One region of the Pseudarthrobacter sp. CCNWLW207 genome, then DNA from elsewhere that is predicted to be linked to it. Evidence: riboswitches for the same ligand, from Rfam matches in the RefSeq annotation. Region 1 holds a riboswitch; each other region holds the start of a gene.

Region 1 (3,410 bases):
GCCCCGGCCCCGGCCCGATCCGTCCACGCGAACCCGATCCGGCCCAGGTCCAGGCGGTGCGGGTTCGCCCGCAGCCAGGTCTCGGCGCGGGACGCCTTAGTCTCCCGGCCTTCCACGATGTCGCCCACCATGTCCAGGTAAGGGACCGGGCCCCGCGCGGAATCGTACAGAACCGTGGAACTGGCCAGGCTGTACTCCTCGGACGCGGGGATGGAGTGCCAGCCCCATTGGGACTGCGAGCCGAGCAGCGTGCCGGGCGGCCCTCCTACGGGGTACTCGGCCGGGAGGCTCTGGAGCCCGGTGAGGTCTACCGTGAAGCAGAACTCGCCGTTGCCCACGGAAACCGGGCTGCGGGGATCAAGGCTCCGCTGCTCCACGTTGTGCCGGCGGACCAGGGCTTGACGGTCGATGGTGTGCTGGCTGCTCAAATGCCCGCCCTCCTGAAGGCTGCCGGATTTGACGGCGGCTTCCACGGCTGCGCCAGTGAGAAAACGCTTACCGGATCGACTTCATCCTCGTGTCGTCAGGGGGAGCGTGTCAACTTCGGGAGTGTCAGGAAGCCCAGCCCAGGGGCACGCTTACTCGGCCCGCATGGACCCCAGGATTTCGCGCAGGGCCTCCACCACGAGGTCGTGGTCCTGCTGCTGAGGCAGCCCGGAAACGGTGACAGTGGCTACAGCACCCACCCCGGCCACGTACACCGGGAAGGAGCCGCCGTGTGGCGCGTAGGTGGACTCGTCGAACCAGCCGTGGTCCTCGATCCGGCCGCCGTGCAGCCTGCCGCGGAGTCCCACCAGCAATGACGGGATCTCATACCGGGCGGCGGTACGCTGCTTGGCCCGGATCCAGTGCTCGTTGTCCGGGGTGGCGCCATCCAAGGCCACGTGGAAGAGCACTTGTTCGCCCTTGGTAATGTCGATCGCGATGGGAAGCCGCCGCGTCTTCCCCAGCTCCACCAGGAGCAACCCCAGATTGAGGGAATCGTCCTTGGTGAAATGCGGAAACTGCAGCTCGGTGATCTCGGCCTCGATCCGGTCAATCAGGGCCTCGAGCAGGCCTGATGGCTGGGGCAGCCTTGAGTCGGGATTGAACGCAGTCACAGTCGGGTTGTTGGCAGTCATGGCCCACAATCTACCGCCCCAGCGGTGTAAACTGGACCACGCCCATCAGGGCAGAATATTCAAAGACCAGCTTTATTAACGACAGGGGAGCGCCGCCGTCGGGCATCACTGGCATTGCCAGGGAACCGCAGGTGGGCGCTGAGAGTGCGGGACAGCCGCAGACCCTCGAACCTGATCCGGTTAGTACCGGCGCAAGGGAGTCGAGTTCTCGAAGTGTGCGGTAACCGGCGGCAAGCCGACCGCCGGAACACTTTCCCCTCCTGTTCCTCAGGAGGATCACATGAGCACTGCAGCAATCAAAAAGACCGGCTACACCTGGCGCATCGTTGACATCGTGGTGGCCGCCCTCATCGCCATCGCCGGCGGCGTGATCTTCTGGGCGTGGTCCCAGGGCGCCGCCGCGGTTTCGCCGCCCATGAACGCCGTCTACCCGCCGCTGACCGGCCTCATCGCCGGCGGCTGGATGATCCCCGCCGTGCTGGGCATGCTGATCATCCGCAAGCCGGGCGCCGCGCTCTTCTGCGAAACGGTGGCCGCCATGGGTGAACTGATCATGGGCTCGCCGTACGGCGCCTCCGTGCTGTTTTCCGGCTTCGTCCAGGGCCTGGGTGCCGAGATCATCTTCGCCATCTTCGTCTACAAGAAGTTCAACCTGCCCGTCGCCCTGCTGGCCGGCGCTGCGGCCGGGCTGTTCTGCGGCCTGAACGACTCCTTCGCCCCCTGGGGCTGGAACATCGCCTACGCCGCCGGTGACAAGCTCGCGTACATCGTATTTACCGCCATCTCGGGCGCGATCATCGCCGGCGCGCTGTCCTGGATCGCCACGCGCGGCCTGGCCAGGACCGGTGTGCTGAGCTCCTTCGCGTCCCGCAAGGCTGCGTCGGAGCCCGCCTTCTCCTAATGCCCGCAGCCTACGACGACGGCACAGCCGCTGCGATGCGGCCCGCCGCCGTCACTGCCCGCGGTTGGGGGTGGCGGCACGCCGGCCGGTCCCGGCCTGCGGTCCACGCCCTGGACCTGGACATCAAGCCCGGGGAGCGTGTGCTCCTGCTGGGCCCGTCAGGGGCGGGCAAATCCACGCTGCTCCACGCCCTCGCGGGGGTGCTGGGGGATATGAACGACGACGGCGAAGCGGGCGATTCCGACGAATCCGGTTCGCTGCGGATCGACGGCGCGTCCCCCCGTGAGCGGCGCGGCCGCGCCGGGCTGGTGCAGCAGGATCCCGAAACGCAGGTGGTCCTCTCCCGGCTCGGCGACGACGTCGCCTTCGGCGCCGAGAACCTCGCCGTGCCGCGCGATGCGATCTGGGCGCGCGTGCACGAGGCGCTTGACGACGTCGGGCTCTCCCACCTGCCGCTGGACCACCCGACGTCGGCCCTTTCCGGCGGGCAGAAGCAGCGCCTGGCGCTCGCCGGCATCCTGGCCATGCGGCCCGGGCTGATCCTCTTGGACGAGCCCACGGCCAACCTGGACCCCACCGGGGTCCTCGAGGTCCGCGACGCCGTCGGACGCTGCCTGGACAAGACCGGGGCCACGCTGGTTGTGGTGGAGCACCGCGTGTCCGTCTGGAAGGACCTCGTGGACAGGATCGTGGTGCTGCAGCCAGGCTCCGCAACCGATCCCGCAGTGCTGCTGGACGGGCCGCCGGACCAGGTCCTCGCCGAGGCGAGGGACATGCTGATTGCTGCCGGTGTGTGGGTCCCCGGCTTTGTTCCGGCCACGCGGAACCGGACTTCCGGCGGCTCCGGGGACCTGTTGCTGGCGGCCGAGGACCTTGCCGTTTCGCGGGAGCGGCCTCGCCGCCGCCGCTTCAAAGCGATCCCTCCGGTTCCGGTCCAGCAGGGCATCTCGGCGCAAGTTCGCGCCGGGCAGGCGCTCACCATCACAGGTCCGAACGGTGCGGGAAAATCCACATTCGCGCTGACCCTGGCCGGCCTGCTGGCACCCGTAGGGGGAAACGTTTCGGCCACCGTGGACCTGAGCCAGGGCGCAGGCATCGACCCCTACAAATGGAAGGCGGACCAGCTGATCGCCCGCATCGGAACCGTCTTCCAGGAGCCAGAGCACCAGTTTGTCACGGGCAATGTCCTGGACGAGCTGATGTTCGGCCCCAGGCATCTTGGCCACGGCGAGGAACGGGTGGATGAGCTCCTCCAGCGGCTTCGGCTGACCGAACTCGTGGACGCCAACCCCTACACGCTCTCCGGCGGTGAGAAGCGCCGGCTGTCCGTGGCCACGGTGCTCGCCGCCCACCCGCAGGTGCTGGTCCTGGACGAGCCAACCTTCGGC
Region 2 (3,410 bases), on a different contig from region 1:
CACCAAGAACAACCTCGAAGCTGCCGAAGAAGTTGTACGCCAGTTGCGGCTCCGCGACATCGGCGGCATTATCGTCATCGACTTCATCGACATGGTCCTGGAATCCAACCGCGACCTCGTCCTGCGCCGCATGGTGGAATGCCTGGGCCGCGACCGCACCAAGCACCAGGTGGCAGAAGTAACGTCGCTGGGGCTCGTTCAGATGACGCGCAAGCGCATGGGCACCGGGCTGCTGGAAGTCTTCGGCGAGCAGTGCGAAACCTGTGCCGGCCGCGGCGTGGTCACCCACGACGATCCCGTGGAGCACCGTCGCGCCAACACGGTGGCTGCCGAGCACCACGTGCAGCGTACGGACACTCACCGCACGGACACCCCGCGGCCCGACCAGCGCCCGGAAAGCCAGCGGGCCGACAGCCAGCCCGGCGCACGTGGCGACCGCAAGCGGCGCCGTGGACGCGGAGGCGTTCCCTTGGAGGCGGCACCGTCCGCACCGGTCCAGATCCACACGGTCCACCCGGATCCCAGCGACGCCGAGCGGCACGCCAAGGCTGAGGCCACCAGGCTGGCCCTGGCCAACATCGCCGCGGCGGCGCACGCAGCGCACCTGCACGACGACGAGGTAGCCCACGCTGCTGGAGCCGCGGCGGCCGGAAGCCCTGCAGCGGCAGCACGGACGACGACGGAGCAGGCCCACGGCGCCCCGGCAGTAACAGGCCAGGCACCAACAGGCCAGGCACCGGCAACAGCCCGTCAGCATGACGCCGACGCGTCCGGACGTCCTGCTGCCGTGCTCACTTTCGGCGGGGAACAGGTGGCGCTGCCGTTCGTGGAGCACGCGGCAGACCAGCCGCAGCAGCCGGCCCTGACGCTCGACAGGCTCGCGGAAGCCTTCGCGCACCTCGGCGAGCCCCCCGTTGCCGCTCCGGAGCCTGCGCAGGCTGCCCCGCAGCCAAGCACCGACGTGCCGCGTGCTGCGGTAGAGGAGAAGGATTACTCAGACCACACCGCTGAGCAGTCCCGTACCCGCAGGCCCCGCCGCAACCGCAGCGCCAGCCGGGCCCAGGGCGCGGCAAACGCAACCTCGGTAGAACACCACGAGGCAACGCACGCAGCAGCCGGCGGCCACTCCCACGCGGCCAAGGCGCCTGAGCCGGCCACAACCGCCGCAGGCGACAAGAAACAGGCAGAGGCGCCAATCATCCTCGGGGTAGGAGTACCTGCTTCCGAGCTCTGATCCTCCGCAAAGGACATCAGCCAGGATGCCCGGACACGACCCTTCGCAGGGGCGCGTCCGGGCATCGCGCGTTAACGGCTTCATGTGACCAGGCCATTTGACACCGGGCCGGGCACTGAAACGCTAGGCTTGGTTACCGACACGGGGTGCCGCGCAAGGGCCGGCTGAGATCCACACCCGTTGAACCTGTCCGGCTAGCACCGGCGAAGGGATGTCTTCCTTGTCTTCAACTACTGTCCTGCCCCCGGCACCTGTACTCAGCCCGGCAGCGCCGGCCCCGGTCCTCCGGGACGTTCCGCGGGTGCTGTCCATCGCAGGGTCCGACCCGTCCGGCGGCGCCGGCATCCAGGCCGACCTGAAAAGCATCGCAGCCCACGGCGGCTACGGGATGGCCGCGATCACCGCGCTGACAGCGCAGAACACTCAGGGCGTCCGCGCGGTGCACGTGCCGCCGGCCGCCTTCCTGGTCCAGCAGTTGGAAGCCGTGAGCGATGACATCACCATTGATGCCGTCAAAATCGGCATGCTGGGCGATGCCGAGGTGGTGGCCGCGGTCCGCAGCTGGCTCGAAAAGGTGCGTCCCGGCGTCGTAGTCCTTGACCCCGTCATGGTGGCTACCAGCGGCGACAGGCTCCTGCAGGCGTCTGCCGAGGCTGCCCTCCGCGGACTGCTCCCGCTGGCGGACCTGATCACGCCCAATCTCGCTGAACTGGCCATGCTGCTCGGAGAGGCCCAGGCCGGCTCCTGGGCAGAAGCGCTGGAACAGGGCCGGCGGTTGGCGGCGGACACCGGCTCCACCATCCTGGTGAAGGGGGGACATCTCGACGGCGCCGCCTGCCCGGATGCCCTCGTCAATACCGGCGGACTGCTTGCCCAGGAAATTGTGGAGGTTCCGGGGGACAGGATCCCCACCCGGAACAGCCACGGGACGGGCTGCTCGCTCTCGTCGGCCATGGCAACGGCACAGGCCCGGCTGGGGGACTGGGAGGCCTCACTGCGGCACGTCAAGCCCTGGCTGGCAGGTGCCCTGGAGTCCTCGAACGGCCTGGACGTCGGTGCGGGAAACGGTCCCGTCCACCACTTCCACCACCTGCAGGCGGCCACAGGGCCTGTCCTGGACCCGTCCCCGCTCGGCGAGGGCGGCTTCGCCGAGCTCCTCCGTGCGGAGGCCACCGCAGACCTCGCCGCCATCTATGAGCTCGAGTTCATCCGGAACCTCGTGGCAGGAAGCCTGCCCGAAAAGCAGTTCGCCTACTACCTGGCCCAGGATGCCATCTACCTCAATGGGTACTCAAGGGTGCTGGCACGGGCCAGCGCCTTGGCCCCCACCGAAGCCGCACAGCTGTTTTGGGCCCGATCAGCCCAGCAATGCCTGGAGGTTGAATCGGAGCTGCATCGGACCTGGCTCAGTACGCGAACCGTGGAGCCCGTCCTCGGTCCTGTCACGAAGTCGTATGTGGACCACCTGCTGGCCGCCTCCGCATCGGGCAGTTACGCGGTGCTGGTGGCAGCGGTCCTGCCCTGCTTCTGGCTCTACGCCGAAGTCGGACAGACCCTCCACGCGCAATTCCTTGCCGCGGGCGCCCCGGCGGACCACCCGTACGCCGAGTGGCTGCGGACGTACGCCGACGAGGACTTCGCGCAGGCCACCCGTGCAGCTATTGCCCTGGCCGACGAAGCCGGACGCCGGGGCTCGGAGGACGAGCGTGCTGCCATGGTCGTCGCTTTCAACCAGTCGTGCCGTTTCGAAGTTGATTTCTTCGACGCGCCGCGGCTGCACGCCTGACGCTCCCCGGCCCATCCAGCCGGTACGATAGTCGGGCACGGTTCCGGATTGTCAGTGGTGCGCACGTTTGTGGCGCTTATCACGGACAGCCCGCCGGAACCAGCCTCATTTGCGGCCGAAGGCAAAATTAGCGTATTCTAGATCTTCGGTGCTTACGCCAACACTTGGGTTACGACCCCACGGCGTTGAGGCACAGCGAGAGCCCAGCCAAATATAGGCCCAGGTTCCGCACGCAAATCTAGTAATAAACGTCGAGAGAAGTGAGTTCCCAAGTGGTGTACGCGATTGTCCGCGCAGGCGGCCGCCAAGAGAAGGTTTCCGTTGGAGACTTCGTTACCCTGAACCGCGTCCCCGGTGGAGCCGGCAGCACCATTCAGCTGCCCGCACTGC
Region 3 (3,410 bases), on a different contig from region 1:
TGACGATTGCGTCGAATTCCTGGCCCACATGGTTGACCAGCAGGGCGGCCTCCACGGTGTCCAGCGCCAGACGCTCCATCCTGGCAGCCAGCTGATCGGAACCGGCCATGATCACCGGCAGGGAGGGCAGCGCTTCCCGCGCCCAGGCCGGGACCGGGCTGCCGTTGCTGAGTGCCTCACAGATGACCAGGACAAAGCGGTCCACCAGCCGACGGAGCGGAGCGGTGGTGTGGGCGTAGGCGGCTCCGATCGCGGACTGGCGGGCATCATTGGGGATTTCGCCGTCGAACGCCGTGTAGCTGGCACCACGGAAAAGCATTCCCGCCGAATGCATGATGGCCAGTTGCCGCGGATCCGTGGGGTCAAGCGTGCGGAGATACTCCCCGTAGCCCGCTTTCCCGTCCCAGGGCTTGCCCAGAACCTCGGTCTGCAGCCGGAAATGCCCCAGGGACCGTTCGTCAGGGGCGGGCATGGTCCGCAGGATGCCGACTTTGCCCTCAAGCATCAGGGTGGCCGCAGCCATTCCTGTCATGAGCGATATCTGGGCGTTCCAGTCCTCGACCGGGAGCTGGGGAGCAGCAGCGATCCGATAGCCGCCGTCGGGAAGCTGCACGATCTCCTGCTCAGGCATGTTCAGGCTCGCGCCATCGCGTTCCCGCTCCAGCTCAACACGCTTGAGGCCCACTTCCTTGAGGAGCTCCAACACCGGCGAGGCCGTTCCGGCGTCGAGTTCAGCCTGGGCGCCCTTGTAACTGAGCTTGGCCCGGCTGCGGACCCGTGCCCTTTGGACCGAAACAGACGTGACCTGGGCAGCCTGGTCCAGGTGGAAGTCCCAGACAAAGGCAGAGCAGAGCTGGCCTGCCAGGAGGCTGCCGGCCCCCTCGCTGATGACCTCCGGATGAAGCGGGATGCGGCCGTCGGGCGCGTAGAACGTCTGTCCCCGGCGGCGGGTCTCGGCGTCCAGCGGCCCGCCGGGCACCACGAATGCGGGTACATCTGCGATGGCGTAGAGGACCCGATAGCCGCTGCCGGCGCGCTCAATAAACAGGGCCTGGTCTAGATCGGTGGAGGACTCAGGATCAATAGTGAGGAAATCAATGCCTGTCAGGTCGGCATCAGGCAGTTGCCTTGACGAGACAGCGGCTTCCGCATCTCGGACGGCGTCGGCAGGGTAGTCGCCCGGTAGCTCCAGCTCGGTCCGCAGCGCACTCAGTGCCTCCTCGAGGGCATTGGTGTGCTCGTGGACATTTGGGGCCAGCCGATGATGTGACACGAAATTCAGGTTAGCCCGATTTTCGCTGATTATGCACGCCATCCCCTCTTTGGGGCCGGAGGCCTAGGAGCCGGCGGCGTCCAGGGCCCGAAGCAGTGCCGCGGCGGCCTCTGCGGGATCGGCGGCTTCGGTGATGGCCCGGACCACAACGATCCGGCGGGCGCCCGCTTCCACCACCTGCTCTACGTTGCCCAGGTCCACGCCCCCAATGGCGAACCAGGGTACCTCTGCCACGCCGGGCACGGACGCCGCCTGTTTGACTGCGCCCGCGGCGTACCTGAGGAGGTCGAGCCCGACGGCGGCCCGGCCGGGCTTGGTGGGGGTGGCCCACACCGGACCAACACAGAAATAGTCCAGCCCGGTGGGCGCGGCTGTGACGGCGGCCGAGGCCGAGACCGCGCCGTCGATCTGTGAGGTGGTGTGGGTGGACAGACCGATGGCTGCATTGCCGTTCAACAAGGTGCGTGCAGCCTTCAGCGGCAGGTCCTTCTGGCCAATATGGAACACCGGGGCACCTGAGAGCACCGCGACGTCGGCCCGGTCATTGACCGCCCATAGCCGTCCATGGCGCAGGGCGGACTCCTTCAGTACCGCCAGCAGGTCCAGCTCCTCTGCTGCCTCAATCGTCTTGTCGCGGAGCTGGATGATGTCCACGCCCCCGGCGAAGGCCGCATCAACAAACTCGGCGAAGTCACCGCGATCCTTACGGGCATCCGTGCACAGGTACAGCCGGGCACCGCCCAGGGCCTCAGCATGGCTGGTGGAAAGGAAGGTGCTGTTGACGACGGCAGTGCTGTCAGGAAGGGCTGCGTTCATGGAAACCAGAGTAGTTCCTCTAAACTGGGCAGGTACTGCGGGAGCCCGCGGCAGCTGTCATAAAGCGCCGGGCTGAGAGGGCGTCAGAGCCGACCGCTTGACCTGATCCGGCTAGTACCGGCGTAGGGAAGGAACCACATGATCCCGCCAACCGGCAGTCCCTCCGCCGGCGCCCCCAATGACGCTCTCGCCGACCTCTCTGCTGACGTCGCCGTTATCGGCGGGGGTGTGATCGGGCACGGCATAGCCTGGGAAGCCAGGCGCTCGGGCCGTTCTGTGGTGGTCATCGATGATGCCCCCGGTTCCGGCGCCTCCTGGGCTGCGGCAGGCATGCTCGCCCCGGTAAGTGAGTTGCACTACCAGGAGGAAGAACTCCTGGAGCTGATGCTTGAATCGTCCCGGCTGTGGCCGGCCTTCGCGGCGGACCTGGCCCGGGACGTTCCCGGCGATGCAGGGTACCTGCCCACCCCCACGCTGGCCATCGGCGCGGACGCGGCCGACCGCCGTGCGCTGATGGACCTCCGATCAGTCCAGCGGGCCCAAGGGCTGGACGTTGAACCACTGACGGTGCGCGAGGCCCGCAGCCGCGAAGCCCTCCTGAGCCCCGCGATCTCCTGCGCCCTGGACATTCCCGCTGACCACCAGGTGGATCCGCGGAAGCTGGTGGCGTGCCTGCGGGAGGCTTTGGCCAGCCACAGGGAGGATTCAGGATCCGCCGTCGCAGGAGCCGAACACGGATTCGCCGTTGCCGACCGTGCGTCGTCGCTGGCCTGGAAAGACGGCCGGGTCGCCGGTGTCCGGCTGGCCGGTGGGGGCTCGGTGACCGCCAGCGAAACCATCGTGGCCAACGGGCTCGGAGCGGCGTCGTTGGCCGGGCTGCCCGATGGACTCCAGCTGCCGCTGCGCCCCGTGCACGGCGACATTCTCCGGCTGCGCGTCCCGGAGCATCTCCGCCCTCTGGTCACCGCCACTGTCCGCGGACTGGTCCACGGTGTTCCCGTCTACATCGTTCCAAGGCGTGACGGCACTGTGGTCATCGGTGCCACCCAGCGCGAGGACGCGTTGGCAGCATCCAGTCCGGAGCGCCGCCAGGACGGCACAGGAACGTCGGCTGGCGGCGTCTCGGCAGGCGGCGTCTACCAGCTGCTTCGCGATGCCCAGGTCCTGGTGCCGGCGGTCGCCGAGCTGGAACTGCTGGAAAGTACAGCCCGGGCGCGTCCTGCTACGCCGGATAACGCTCCATTGCTGGGCCGCGTCCACCTCCCAGGGAACCCCGGACCGGTGGATGGCCTGATCGTGGCGACGGGTTTTTTCCGCCACG
Region 4 (3,410 bases), on a different contig from region 1:
CGCCCCGCAACACGACGTGCCGGAGCGTGGCGACAGTGGAGGGGACGCGCCGGGGGTCTTCCCCGCACAACACCACATCGGCGCTGGCACCCTCGGAGATCCCCTCAGCGCCGAGCCACGTCCGCGCACCCCAGCAAGCTGCATCCAGGGCCGCCGCAGGAGGGAGGCCTGCCCGGTGCAGTGCCAGGATTTCGTCGGCGATCCGTCCGTGCCGGATGACGCTGCCCGCATCTGTCCCGGCATAGATTCGCACACCCGCTGCGAAGGCTTCGTACACGCGCTCGTACCTGCGTTCCCACAGCGCGTGCATGTGCTCGGCGTACCGCGGGAATTTCGCTTCGGCCTGGCGGGCGATGTCCGGGAAGGTGTCGATGTTGATCAGCGTCGGAACGATGGGGACACCCTGGGCGGCGAGCCGGGGAACGTGCCGGGGCAGCAATCCGGTGGCGTGCTCGATGCAGTCGATGCCGGCGTCGAGCATCTGGTCAAGGGTGTCTTCGGCGAAGCAGTGCGCGGTCACCCGGGCGCCCTCGTCATGCGCCGCCTGCACGGCATCGCGGACGACGGCGTCGGGAAACGACGGTGCGAGGTCTCCGGCGTCGCGGTCAATCCAGTCCCCCACGAGCTTGACCCAGCCATCACCGGCCCTCGCCTGCTTCCGCACGGCCTCCACCAGGCCGTCCGGCTCCACCTCGACGGCGAAATCCCGCAGGTAGCGCCGGGACCGGGCAATATGCCGCCCGGCGCGAACAAGCCTGGGCATGTCGTGACGCTGCTGCAGCCAACGCGTGTCGCTTGCCGCCCCGGCATCACGGACCAGGAGCGTGCCTGCGTCGCGGTCGGTGCGGGCCTGTTCTTCAGCCATCGCATCCGGGACAGCGCCGCCGGGACCCAGGCCTACGTGGCAGTGGGCATCAACGAATCCGGGCAGCACCCAGCCGTCAAGTACCGCGTTCGGAGCGGCCCCGGGACGCCGGAACGTCAGCCGCCCGTCCACGGACCAGAGGCCCCGCCGTTCCTCATTCGGTCCGGTGAGCACTGTTCCGCTGAATTCGATGATTCCGGCCATGGCAACAGCCTAATCCGCGGAAGATGGTCAGCCTGTCAAGTCACATCCTCCCCACTTGGACCTGTGGTAGCTTCATCTAGACCACACGGGAGCCCTTGCAGGGGCTGAGATCAGGCTGACGCAGCCTGCGACCGTTGAACCTGTCCGGGTAATGCCGGCGAAGGAAGTGAGTATTCATTGAGTACACCAGAAACACGGCTGATCGCTGCCCAAAATGAGACTGCCAAGGGGAAAGCCGGCACTGAGACCCAGTCGCTGAAATCCCATTCGTTGGCGTTCATCAGTGACGAGGCCACCGGAATCCGGGTTCCGGTAACGGAAATTGCGCTGGAACCATCGCCCAACGGCGAGGCGAACGGCCCTTTCCGGACCTACCGCACCGCCGGCCCTGGGAGTGATCCGGTGGTGGGCCTGGAGCCGTTCCGCTCGGAATGGATCGCGGCCCGTGGTGACACCGAGCCCTACAGCGGCCGGGAACGGAACCTGCTCGACGACGGCAAGTCGGCAGTACGCCGCGGCGCAGCCTCCGCAGAGTGGAAGGGAGCACAGCCGGTGCCCCGCCGCGCCGTCGACGGCCGGACAGTCACCCAGATGCACTACGCAAAGCAGGGTGTCATCACCCCGGAGATGCAGTTCGTTGCCCTCCGCGAAAACTGTGACGTGGAACTGGTCCGCAGCGAAGTGGCGGCAGGCCGCGCCATCATCCCCAACAACATCAACCACCCGGAATCCGAGCCGATGATCATCGGCAAGGCCTTCCTGGTCAAGATCAACGCCAATATCGGCAACTCGGCTGTGACAAGTTCCATCGCCGAGGAAGTGGACAAACTGCAGTGGGCAACCCAGTGGGGAGCCGACACCGTGATGGACCTGTCCACCGGCGATGACATCCACACCACGCGTGAGTGGATCATCCGCAACTCCCCCGTCCCCATCGGCACGGTGCCCATCTACCAGGCGCTGGAGAAGGTCAATGGCGAGGCCAACAAACTGACGTGGGAGATCTTCCGCGACACCGTGATTGAGCAGTGCGAGCAGGGCGTGGACTACATGACCATCCACGCCGGAGTGCTGCTGCGCTACGTGCCGCTGACGGCCAACCGTGTCACCGGCATCGTTTCCCGTGGCGGTTCCATCATGGCCGGCTGGTGCCTCGCGCATCACCAGGAGAACTTCCTGTACACCCACTTCGACGAGCTGTGCGAAATTTTCGCCAAGTACGACGTCGCTTTCTCCCTCGGCGACGGGCTGCGCCCGGGAGCGACGGCGGACGCCAACGATGCCGCCCAGTTCGCCGAGCTGGATACGCTGGCTGAACTGACGCAGCGCGCCTGGGAATTCGACGTGCAGGTGATGGTGGAAGGACCCGGCCACGTACCGTTCCACCTCGTCCGGGAGAATGTGGAACGCCAGCAGGAGCTCTGCAAGGGGGCCCCGTTCTACACCCTCGGACCGCTGGTCACGGACATAGCACCCGGCTACGACCACATCACCTCCGCCATCGGGGCCACCGAGATCGCCCGCTACGGCACCGCCATGCTCTGCTACGTCACGCCTAAGGAGCACCTCGGCCTGCCCAACAAGGACGATGTGAAGACGGGTGTGATCACCTACAAGATCGCGGCCCACGCCGCCGACCTGGCCAAGGGCCACCCCGGCGCCCACGAGCGGGACGACGCCCTGTCAAAGGCGCGGTTCGAGTTCCGCTGGCGGGACCAATTCGCACTGTCCCTGGACCCGGTCACTGCGGAAGCCTTCCATGACGAAACGCTGCCCGCCGAGCCGGCCAAAACCGCCCACTTCTGTTCCATGTGCGGCCCCAAGTTCTGCTCCATGAGGATCAGCCAGGACATCCGGGATGAGTATGGCTCGGCTGAATCCCAGGCAGCGCTGGCGGAGATGGCGGCCGGGATGCGAGAAAAGAGCGAGGAGTTCCTCGCGGCAGGCGGGAAGGTTTACCTGCCTGACCTGGAGGTGCCTTCGCGCTAACGCGTCAGGAGGCCCGGGCTGACCGGCCGCGGCTGACGTCGCCCACGAACGCCCGGATGGCGTGATCGCCTTCCGCCGAATCCTGGGGCCGGTGCCCGCCCGCAGCAATGAGGTGCAGGGCACCGGTTTCGCGGAGGTATCCGGCGATCTCTTCATACAGCGGCTCCCAGCCGCCGGTCAGCACCAGCGTTGGCACGCCAGGGACGATATGCAGCGGCGCCTCCCAGGCCGGGGCCTGCAGCCGCAGCCGCCGGGCGGAGCGTCGTTCCTCCTGGGTGGCGGGCTCTTGGAGATCTGCAGCATAGACGCGGCGGACGAACTCCCGTTGGAAATCCTCGTCACCCAGCTGGTG

What was found. Region 1 has a riboswitch for thiamine pyrophosphate ahead of V9L17_RS14930 (ECF transporter S component). Riboswitches for the same ligand answer to the same signal wherever they lie in the genome.
Region 2: another riboswitch for thiamine pyrophosphate. It lies ahead of V9L17_RS17765 (bifunctional hydroxymethylpyrimidine kinase/phosphomethylpyrimidine kinase); the one in region 1 lies ahead of V9L17_RS14930 (ECF transporter S component).
Region 3: another riboswitch for thiamine pyrophosphate. It lies ahead of thiO (glycine oxidase ThiO); the one in region 1 lies ahead of V9L17_RS14930 (ECF transporter S component).
Region 4: another riboswitch for thiamine pyrophosphate. It lies ahead of thiC (phosphomethylpyrimidine synthase ThiC); the one in region 1 lies ahead of V9L17_RS14930 (ECF transporter S component).

The regions. Positions count from the first base shown of each region.
Region 1 is NZ_JBBCBS010000008.1:54,561-57,970, forward strand. Features, by position in the region: gene V9L17_RS14920 (hypothetical protein) at 1-428, opposite strand, end outside; gene V9L17_RS14925 (heme-degrading domain-containing protein) at 579-1,121, opposite strand; TPP riboswitch at 1,195-1,337, shown strand; gene V9L17_RS14930 (ECF transporter S component) at 1,402-2,022, shown strand; gene V9L17_RS14935 (ABC transporter ATP-binding protein) at 2,022-3,410, shown strand, end outside.
Region 2 is NZ_JBBCBS010000012.1:16,777-20,186, reverse strand. Features, by position in the region: gene V9L17_RS17770 (Rne/Rng family ribonuclease) at 1-1,234, shown strand, start outside; TPP riboswitch at 1,367-1,463, shown strand; gene V9L17_RS17765 (bifunctional hydroxymethylpyrimidine kinase/phosphomethylpyrimidine kinase) at 1,446-3,020, shown strand; gene rplU (50S ribosomal protein L21) at 3,293-3,410, shown strand, end outside.
Region 3 is NZ_JBBCBS010000003.1:297,439-300,848, forward strand. Features, by position in the region: gene V9L17_RS07105 (RNB domain-containing ribonuclease) at 1-1,273, opposite strand, end outside; gene thiE (thiamine phosphate synthase) at 1,337-2,089, opposite strand; TPP riboswitch at 2,117-2,235, shown strand; gene thiO (glycine oxidase ThiO) at 2,228-3,410, shown strand, end outside.
Region 4 is NZ_JBBCBS010000009.1:19,103-22,512, forward strand. Features, by position in the region: gene V9L17_RS15740 (amidohydrolase family protein) at 1-1,069, opposite strand, end outside; TPP riboswitch at 1,145-1,252, shown strand; gene thiC (phosphomethylpyrimidine synthase ThiC) at 1,247-3,058, shown strand; gene V9L17_RS15750 (alpha/beta hydrolase) at 3,063-3,410, opposite strand, start outside.